3 regions of the Bradyrhizobium sp. SPXBL-04 genome follow, and region 2 is predicted to be linked to each of the others. Evidence: riboswitches for the same ligand, from Rfam matches in the RefSeq annotation. Region 2 holds a riboswitch; each other region holds the start of a gene.
What was found. Region 2 has a riboswitch for cobalamin ahead of ACNJX8_RS26975 (DUF1636 family protein). Riboswitches for the same ligand answer to the same signal wherever they lie in the genome.
Positions count from the first base shown of each region.

Region 1: it holds a riboswitch for cobalamin, as region 2 does, so the genes downstream of both, metE (5-methyltetrahydropteroyltriglutamate--homocysteine S-methyltransferase) here and ACNJX8_RS26975 (DUF1636 family protein) in region 2, are expected to answer to the same signal.
Region 3: it holds a riboswitch for cobalamin, as region 2 does, so the genes downstream of both, ACNJX8_RS20600 (TonB-dependent receptor) here and ACNJX8_RS26975 (DUF1636 family protein) in region 2, are expected to answer to the same signal.

Region 1 covers NZ_CP182472.1:2,395,112-2,398,384, forward strand. Annotated here, with positions in the region: gene ACNJX8_RS11015 (nodulate formation efficiency C protein) at 1-497, opposite strand, end outside; cobalamin riboswitch at 1,524-1,726, shown strand; gene metE (5-methyltetrahydropteroyltriglutamate--homocysteine S-methyltransferase) at 1,829-3,273, shown strand, end outside.
Region 2 covers NZ_CP182472.1:5,661,156-5,664,428, forward strand. Annotated here, with positions in the region: gene cobW (cobalamin biosynthesis protein CobW) at 1-851, opposite strand, end outside; gene ACNJX8_RS26975 (DUF1636 family protein) at 848-1,222, opposite strand; cobalamin riboswitch at 1,317-1,536, opposite strand; gene cobO (cob(I)yrinic acid a,c-diamide adenosyltransferase) at 1,576-2,211, shown strand; gene ACNJX8_RS26985 (cobyric acid synthase) at 2,224-3,273, shown strand, end outside.
Region 3 covers NZ_CP182472.1:4,360,768-4,364,040, reverse strand. Annotated here, with positions in the region: gene ACNJX8_RS20600 (TonB-dependent receptor) at 1-1,755, opposite strand, end outside; cobalamin riboswitch at 1,956-2,170, opposite strand; gene ACNJX8_RS20595 (hypothetical protein) at 2,260-2,517, opposite strand; gene ACNJX8_RS20590 (hypothetical protein) at 2,650-2,859, opposite strand; gene ACNJX8_RS20585 (hypothetical protein) at 3,010-3,186, opposite strand.

The DNA of each region.
Region 1 (3,273 bases), 3.3 Mb from region 2:
AGATTGCCGAGCTGGCCTTGCGCGGTCGTCACAAAGTTGAAGTTGGCCGGATCATGAAGAAAGCGAAGATTTGCGTCCTTTTCGCCATCCGTGACTTCACTGACGATCAACGAGAGCGCCAGGGCGCGCCAGCCCAATTCCATCGGCTTTGCATAGGTCGACGCAAGTTCAATCGTCCCGTCGAGCGCGATCTTCCAGGTGATAACGTACTGTTCGTCTGATTTATTGTCCCGGTGCCTGGTCCACGAAACGAAAACATATTCATTTCGGTCAACTTCTTCAGCGACGCCCCACGTTCCAGGGACGAAGTGTGCCACCTTGGAGACGTTGGAGATAATGTGTTCTATCGTTTCACCGTTTTGCGCTCGCCACGTTGACTTGACTCTTTCAATAAGGGTGCTGTCGTCGGCGCGAACACTGTTGCTCGTGACAGCCAGCCCGGCAAGGCAGATCAGCAATCGACCGAGACAAAACCATAGCGCGCGTCTTCCAGACATTCTCTTCATAACCGTCGGCCTATCCGGTTTTCATCCACACGTCATTTCGAAGCGGGCAACGATTATGCGCGAGCGCAAGAAGTTAGCGGCGACGCGACGGGGTGCCCGCTGATGACCCGCGCGAGCAGGCGCTCCCTTCTATGTCACGCGCCGCTAACTTCAGTTGCCAGCGACAGCCCCAATTTGCTGTGCTGGACACGCCCAGCAGGAGAAGTCTGGGCATCCCGAGGACTTGCATTGTTCGTGCCAGGTAATAGACGGCAATTCGCACCGACTTTGTGTCCTCTTTGTCGACTTTCCGACTTACGCACGTTTCGATGGTTTCATTCAGCCTATCCATCGCGGCTTATGCATCATCGTCACGCACCGGATATTCGGCGACGCAGGGCAACGCTGACTGCCAAGTTCCTGACGGGAATTGGGAGCACGTTTGCCGCCATTGAACCGTTTGGTTCGGTATCGTTGCCGGAATGTGGGCTTTTCTATCTCTGCCATGCCTTCTTGCGGCCAAGGGGCCACGGCGCGTTTGGCGCTCGTTTCGCAATATGCGGCGCTCCGGAAATCGAGAGCAGCCTCAGCCAGCTGCGCTTTGCACTCAATGGCCAACGACGCGAGCCGATCTTCACCGCCGAGCATTTGGAGTATGGCTGGCGCCGCAAATCAACGTGCTCGCCAGGTATGTTGCTGGCTTTCGCCAGGTGTCTTGGGCCTATTCAACACGGATCCCGTTGGTCGAGAAGGCGGCTGGATGGCGGACGTGCTCGAAGAACCGCTGGTAAGCCGGGACTCGCATCAAATGCGTTCTACTCAAGGCAGCAGTCCCGACCGCGCAAGCCGCATTCGTCCGTTCCACCGATCTGGCGTACGGCCCCACGCGCAGGCAGCTCCGATGATCATCCGATATCGCTGATGGAGAGCGCTTTTACATCGTGGTCGACGATAGAGCTGCACAGTCATTCGCGTAGCAGATGTCGCAGCATCAGCTTGAGACATAATCTGATAGGTTGACGGCAGAATTCTCTTGCCGATAATCCAAGTCGTCGAGGTTCTCCGGCTTCCATTTGATCCGGAGCTAAGAGGGAAGCCGGTGAAAATGCCGGCGCTGCCCCCGCAACTGTGAGCGGCGAGCCGCTGTCCAACGATGTCACTGAAGCCTGCGCAGCTTCGGGAAGGCCGGACAGCAGCGATGACCCGCGAGCCAGGAGACCTGCCCCGACAATATATTCGTCCACGGGCGGGGTGTCCCGGTGGTGCGCCAAGCAGCCGTCGCACGCGCGACTTCCCCTGCCTGCGTCCGCCATGGCCTTTGCCCCCAACATGGGGTTAACGCTATGTCTCTTCTCTCCCTTCCGGTTGCCACGCTCGGAACGCCACGCATCGGTCCAAGGCGCGAGCTCAAACTCGCTCTTGAAAGTTACTGGGCCGGAAAAAGCAGCGAACAGCAGTTGCTCGAGGACGCAGCCGGCCTGCGTGCCGCGAACTGGGCTCGTCAGAAATCCATCGGCGTCACGGTCATTCCATCGAACGATTTCTCGCTGTATGATCAGGTGCTCGACACAAGTGTCATGGTTGGCGCCATCCCGGATATCTACGCTTCGAAAGCCGAATCCGTATCGCTCAAGACGTACTTCGCCATGGCCCGCGGTTCACAATGCGACGACCAGGGTGCGAGTTGCGGTCACGGACCGCGCGCATTTGGCGCACCCGCGCAGGAGATGACCAAGTGGTTCGACACTAACTACCACTACATGGTCCCCGAGTTTCACAGGGGACAGACTTTCAGACTGTGCTCTCGCAAGCCGATCGAGGAGTATGAGGAAGCCAAGGCGCTTGGTTTTCAGACCCGCCCTGTCCTGATCGGGCCGGTCACGTTCCTAAAGCTCGGCAAGAGTGCCGATCCTGCCTTCCAGCCACTCTCACTATTGGATCAACTGATACCGGCCTATATCGAGGTTCTGCAGGAATTGGCCAAACGCGGAGCAAATTGGGTCCAGTTCGACGAGCCCTGCCTGGCTCTTGATCTGGATGAGGGGGCGCGAAAATCTTTGCTACATGCCTATGACCGGCTCGCCAAGGAGGAGCCCGCCATCAAGATCATGGTTGCCAGCTATTTCGGCGACCTCGGCGACAATCTGAACACCGCCTTGAGCTTGCCAGTTGCCGGACTGCACCTCGATCTGGTTCGAGCGCCAGAGTTATTGGATGAGATCATTGCTGGCGGCCGAAGTGATCTCGTCATGTCGCTCGGTGTCGTCGACGGCCGAAATGTATGGCGGTCGAATTTGTCGTCGCTCCGCCAGCGGCTGGAACCCGCGATTGCGAAACTCGGCAAGGATCGTGTACAGATCGCGCCATCCTGCTCGCTGCTTCATGTGCCGGTCGATGTTGAACTCGAGACGGGGCTCGCTTCCGACGTCAAGAGCTGGCTTGCTTTCTCGGTTCAGAAGATGCGTGAGCTTGCGATCCTGGCGCGGGCACTCGCAGGCGACCAGAATGTTGCGCAAGCTCTTGCCGAGTCGGAATGTGCCGCGACTGTCCGCCGGACTTCGCCAAAAATCCATGATGCCAATGTCGCTGTCCGGATGAGAGCGATCGACCAAACCATGCGCCGGCGCGCCAGCCCATTTGCCCGTCGTGCCGAGATCCAACGCAATCGTTTCGGACTACCGGCTTTTCCTACCACGACGATCGGATCGTTTCCACAGACCACAGAGGTCCGGAATGCCCGTGCGGCGCATGCGCGAGGCGCGATGAGCGACGAGCAATACGACAGGTT
Region 2 (3,273 bases):
CGCAGCACGTTCTGCTCGCGCGCCAGGCGCTGGATGGAGGCGACCAGCGCATCGACATTAGACACTTCCGGAAGATCGATCACGACCGAGGCAAAATCGTCGTGCTCATGCTCCTCCTCGCCGTCATGATGCGAAGGGCGCGCGGCAAGATCGTTTTCGGCGGCAGCGCCGAGACCGAGAATGACGCGCGCATCGATCGCGCCGTCGGTGACGGGCAACATCGGCACGCGGCGCGGCATCTCGGCCGTGATCGCCGCCTTGGCCGCTTCGATACCCGTGGCGCCCGCAAGATCGGCCTTGGTCAACAGCACGATGTCGGCACAGGCGATCTGGTCCTCGAACACTTCCGACAGCGGCGTCTCGTGATCGAGGTTTTCGTCGGCCGCGCGCTGCGCTTCGACCGCAGCGGGATCCGGCGCGAAGCGGCCAGCAGCGACGGCTTCGGCATCGGCCAGCGCGATCACACCGTCGACCGTGATGCGCGAGCGGATCTCCGGCCAATCGAACGCCTTCAGCAGCGGCTTTGGCAGCGCCAGGCCCGAGGTCTCGATCAGGATGTGATCGGGCCGCACTGGGCGCGCCAAGAGCTGCTCCATGGTCGGAATGAAATCGTCGGCGACGGTGCAACAGATGCAGCCATTGGCGAGCTCGACGATGTTCTCCTCCGGGCAATTGGCGTCAGCGCACGACTTCAGGATCTCGCCATCGACGCCCTCGCTGCCGAACTCGTTGACGAGCACGGCGAGCTTCTTGCCGCCCGCATTGGCAAGCAGATGCTGGATCAGCGTCGTCTTGCCGGAGCCGAGAAAGCCCGTGACCACCGTAACCGGGACTTTTGCGAGCGAATTCATTCGGCGGCCTCCGGCACGACGGCGATGGGGGGAATGCGCGCAAGCGATTGCTTGCGGAAGATTTCGGGACGGCTGCGCCAGGGCACGAGGCCGTCGGGCGCGGCCGCATAGGCCGCAGCGCCCGCGATCACGTCGCGCGCATTCGCATCCGACAGGCGGCCATAGACATAGCACCAGCGGCCGGGCGCACTGAGCGCGACCGAGCAGCCCTGGCTGCAGGCCGACAGGCATTCGACGGGAACCACGCTGACGCCATCGGGCACGCCGGCGTCCAGGATCGCGCCATGCAGCCGCTTGCCTGGCGTCGTCTCGCCCTCGCCAAGCGTCTCGCCGGCGCGGCAGGTAATGCAGACGTGAAGTGTGACCGTCATCGCCTCTTCCAGAATAAACAGCGGGAGGCGAAGAGGCGCACGGACCACTTTTCAGGGGCCCGTTTCCCCGTCGCGGAACACCCCGTCCGCCGGTCCAAAATCGTCCGCGCTGGCAGGTCTCCCGGCTTGCGGAGCAGGGTCTTGCCCTTCGATCCCCGCCTTCCCGATCCCCTGGGGGATCAGTGGCTTCGGGCATCTCTCCGGTCACGGTCGCGGGGGCGGCTGCATTTTGGACCCAAATCTTGCCGATTCGGACCCTATCGCATTCCCTCTTCGCCTGTCATAGGACAGGAACCAACGCGGGCCCACCATTTGCCGCTGGCCGCCACTTGTCAAGCCGAAGGACTGGTACGATGACGCCTGAACCGGAGACCCAAACGGGCGAGGAAACCGACGCCCGGCACGCTGCGAAAATGGCGAAGAAGAAGGCCGCCCGCGACAAGATCATGGCGACCAAGAGCGGCGAAAAAGGCCTCATCATCGTCCACACCGGCGCCGGCAAGGGCAAGTCGTCCTCCGCCTTCGGCATGATCGTCCGCTGCGTCGCCCATGGCTTCCCCTGCGCGGTGGTGCAGTTCATCAAAGGCGCCTGGGACACCGGCGAGCGGCGCCTGCTCACCGGTCATTTCGGCGATCTCTGCCAGTTCCACGCCATGGGCGAAGGTTTCACCTGGGAGACGCAGGACCGCGCCCGCGACATCGCCGCCGCGCGCGCCGGCTGGGAGAAGGCCAAGGAGCTGATATCAGATTCCAATCTGCGCATGGTCGTGCTCGATGAGATCAACATCGCGCTGCGCTACGACTATCTCGATATCGCCGAGGTCGTCGAATTCCTCACCACGCAGAAGCCGCCGATGACGCATGTCGTGCTCACCGGGCGAAACGCCAAGGACGAGCTGATCGAGATCGCCGACCTCGTCACCGAGATGACGCTGGTCAAGCATCCCTTCCGCTCCGGCATCAAGGCGCAGGCCGGCGTCGAGTTCTGAGACGATCTCGCTATGGCGCGCGCGCTGATGATCCAAGGGGCCGGCTCGGACGTGGGCAAGTCGCTCATCGTTGCCGGCCTGGCGCGCGCCTTCACACGCCGCGGCCTGCGCGTGCTGCCGTTCAAGCCGCAGAACATGTCGAACAATGCGGCCGTCACCGTCGATGGCGGCGAGATCGGCCGCGCCCAGGCGCTCCAAGCGCTCGCCGCCGGCGTCGAGCCGCACACCGACATGAACCCGGTGCTGCTGAAGCCGGAGACCGATGTCGGCGCGCAAGTCATCGTCCACGGCAAGCGCATCGCAACCGCCCGTGCACGTGACTATGCCGCGATGAAGCCCTCGCTGATGAGTGCCGTGCTGGAGAGCTTTGAGCGGCTGAAGGCACGCTCTGATCTGGTGCTGGTGGAAGGCGCCGGCAGCCCGGCCGAGGTGAACCTGCGCAAGGCCGACATCGCCAATATGGGCTTTGCGCGCAAGGCCGACGTGCCGGTCGTGCTGGTCGGCGACATCGACCGCGGCGGCGTCATCGCGCAGCTCGTCGGCATCAAGACGGTGATCGACCCCGATGATGCCGCGATGATCCAGGGTTTTGTCATCAACAAATTCCGCGGCGATCCCACGCTGTTCGATGACGGCTACAAGCTGATCGAAGCGAGGACTGCGTGGCGCGGTCTCGGCGTGCTGCCCTGGTTCGCACGCGCCGGCGAGCTGCCGGCAGAGGATGCGCTGGGCCTGCGCGATGCGCGAAAGCCGGGCCAATGCAAGATCGCCTGTCTCGCGTTATCGCGGATCGCCAATTTCGACGATCTCGATCCGCTCAAGCTCGAACCGGGCGTCGATCTCGTCATGGTGCGTCCGGGCGAAGCGATTCCTGGCGATGTCAGGCTCGTCATCATCCCCGGCTCAAAATCCACCCGCGGCGATCTCGCCTTTTTGCGGGCGCAGGGCTGGGACATCGATCTGCTCGCACATCACCGCCGCGGCGGCCATGTGCTCGGTCTCTGCGGCGGCTATCAGATGCTCGGACATAGAGTCGCTGATCCCGATGGCATCGAGGGACTT
Region 3 (3,273 bases), 1.3 Mb from region 2:
GAGCAGCGCGTCGTTGACGCGATAGGAGACACTGGTCTCCGAGCCGTAACGGCGGGTCGGATCGAGATTGGTATTGTAGAACAGGATTGGATTGAAATGGATCTCGTTGGTGAGGTCCATCAGATAGAGACTGCTCTGCATCTGAAGACCGCCTCCCTTGATACGCAGCCCAGCCTCGACATCCTGCGAGGTCTGGGTCTTGAGCAGGAACGTTTGCGGCAGTGGATTGAAGAAGGGATCGAATGAGGGTCCAGACGACACCCGCTCGTCGACGTCAGGCGTGCGAAACGCCCGCGCGGCGCGGCCGAACAGCGAGATCATGTCGTTGAGGCGATGCTCGGCACCGAGGTGCAGCGCATATTGGGTCTCGTCGCTCCTGAGCGGGAGCGCGCCGATGTCGGCGTTGAACGGAGCCGCCGGATCAAAATTGTCACGTGCCGACAGACTGATGGTCTGCACCCGCGCCCCATAGGAAACGTCGGTCGTGGGCGTGACACCCAATGTGTGCTGAAAATAGCCCGCAACGGTCTGCTGCCTGAGGTCGTAATTGTGCCAGGCGGCGAGACCCTGGCCGGCGCCGCGGTTCTGCTGAAAGCTCGCATCGTAATAGTCGATGCCGGTCAAGAGCTGCGACGGCATTCCGAGCAGAAGGCTCTTCACGCTGAGGCGCGGCGTGATCGACCATGTCGTCAGATCAGCGTCGACATAGGTCGAGGTGAAAAAGGCGGGCACCGGCGTCGGACTGGAGAAGAATGCACTCTGCTGCCTCTTGTCGCGCATGCCGCCGTCGACGATGAGATCGACACCGTTCACCAGGGTTTTTGTGAAACCCGCTGTCGCGCCAAAACCTTGCTGGTTGGCATAGTTGAAGGGCGTGCTGGTCCCCTTCCGGTTGGTCGCGAGTTCGTCGAGGCCGATCGAGGGATCGACGGTGCGGCCGCCCGGCAGTCGCAGTTCCTGATTGTCGCCGGTCACGGTCAGGAAAGCAGTCAACCCCGGCGTCGTGTAGTTCAGATTGCCGACGCCGTTCTCCTGGGAATAACGATTGTTGTCACGATAGCCATCGGTCTTGACGGTGTTGCCGTAAAACGAGGTCGACCACGGACCGGAATTGAGCCACGTCGAGACGTTGGCGAGCCTGGTGTTGAACGAGCCGAAGCCGGCCTCGATGCCCGCGGCCATGGGTGGTCCGCCGACGCCGTTCTTGGTGACGATGTTGATGACGCCGCCGACCGCGTTGTCCCCATAGAGCACCGCACCGGAATTGCCGCGCGTGATCTCGATGCGCTCGATGGAATTGAGCGGGATGGTGGCAAGGTCCACCTGCGCCATGTCGATGTCGTTCAGCCGCCGTCCGTTGACCAGCACCAGCGTGTTGGCGGTTGCGAACGCGCCGAAGCCGCGCAGGTCGACACTGGTCTTGGCGCCGATCGGACCGCCATAGAACGTCGTGATCTGGGCGCCCGATACTTGCGTCGAGATGATCTCGGCAAGCGTCTGCGACGGCGAATGGGCGACGTCCGCGGCGGTGATGACGGTCGTGGCGGCGTCGACGATGCCTCCATTGTTGCTGGCCGCCTCACCGCCAAAGCCGGCCGAGCCGGTCCCTGTCGGCGCGCCGTTCGGCGTCGCACGGCGTCTCCCCATGTCGCCATCGCTGCTCGCCCTGGCACGCGTGCGGTTCTGATCGTCGGCCCTGGTCACTTCGACCGGCGGCAACTGCTCGGCGGCAGTCTGGGCGCGGACGCCCCTCATATTGAGGACAAGAACGGGAATGATGAAGCTGGACGCCAGCCAGGCCGTGCGACGGCACCGGATTGCGGCGGAAACGGAAGACATGCGAACAAAACCTCGGCAGGACGTCAGTGGCACGTCACAGCGAACGAGGTTTCACGACGAAGCGATCAATCGCTCCGGTGAAGCTAATGTCTGTACTCCCCGACCGACATCTTCGCGTGTGACCACGGCTGACGGCAGGTCTCCTGGCTCGCGGGTCGTTACCTCTCCGTCGCCTTCCCAGGACCGAGATTCCCAGTGGCATAGGACGAGAGATTCGCCGCTTACAGTTGCGGGGGCAGCCATGGCATTGAGAAGATTCCGGCGTTGGGAAAATCTCGCACCACGTTCCCTTTTGATCTCCGTGAGGAGAACCGTCGCGGATCTTTTACGAGTCGTGCAGCCCGGGAGTCAATCGGCTGGTTGCATCTGGCAGCGACCACTCGCCGCTGCCGGTGCGTCCCGCAAGCAGAGGCCCGGCAGCTACGTCCGCCCTCGCGGGCGCTGGGCCTGCGCCCAAGCGATGGCGACGTCGCGTGGCGGAACATCGATGCGCTTGATCGGCGTCAGTTCGCCGGAGGCAGAGACAATCGCGGTCTCCTCGCGGCGGCAGCGCCGACACACGAAACGGACCTCACGCGGGAATGCCGACCAGCTTGAACGTTTGACGTTGGCAGCCATCGGCCAAGCGTCGCAATGCGAGCACGACACTAGGAACCGGCCGGGATCGAGCATACCCATTCAATCGGACTCCATGCGTCCTGCCCGCCTCCTTCAATGATTAATCCAAGTGAATCGTTCCGGTGCCTGGGCACCGCCGACAGCCTCCTGTCTTTTGGCGCGCCGGCGATTTTGGCCACAAGCATCAAGAACTCAGCGAGCCCCCTTGAGGGTGCAGGAGGTCGTGCAGGTGACCGTGGTGCCGTGATCGCATGACTTGCAGGCGCTGACGCACTGGTTCATGTCGCGAGGATTGTAGCTGTAGTTTCGCATCGGGCAGGTCGACGTCGAGCCGGTGATGTCCTGCTCCTGATCGCAGGCCGCCGTCATGAGCGCGAATATGATCACTGCAACGAGACGCATGGGATTGCCCGTCAAACATGGCAAGTGACACTCGCGAGGCGCTGCATTGCAACGAACCCCGGCCTTCCCACTACGAGCCATCGCCAATCAGCGACGCCCGCATGCGCCTCAGAATGCGCGCCAAATGTTAAGAACGGATTGCAATCGGCCTCAAGCAGCAGCGCTGGTCGCGATCGCCTGCCGCATATCCACTGCCAGCTGGCGGTACTGCTCGGCGAGCTTCAGATAGAACTCGCGCTTGGTGCTGTCGGTGGCGAGCTTGGCAATCAGCTCGCACTCGGCGGAGAGCGTCTCGAACCGTTCGAGCCTGTCCTCAAGGTGTGTCATCGGCGTGTCCCCATCTGACGCCTCAGGGACGTCGAGCCTAAGCCCGGGAAATAGGTCACGGCGAACATCGTTATGGAGTAGAATCGT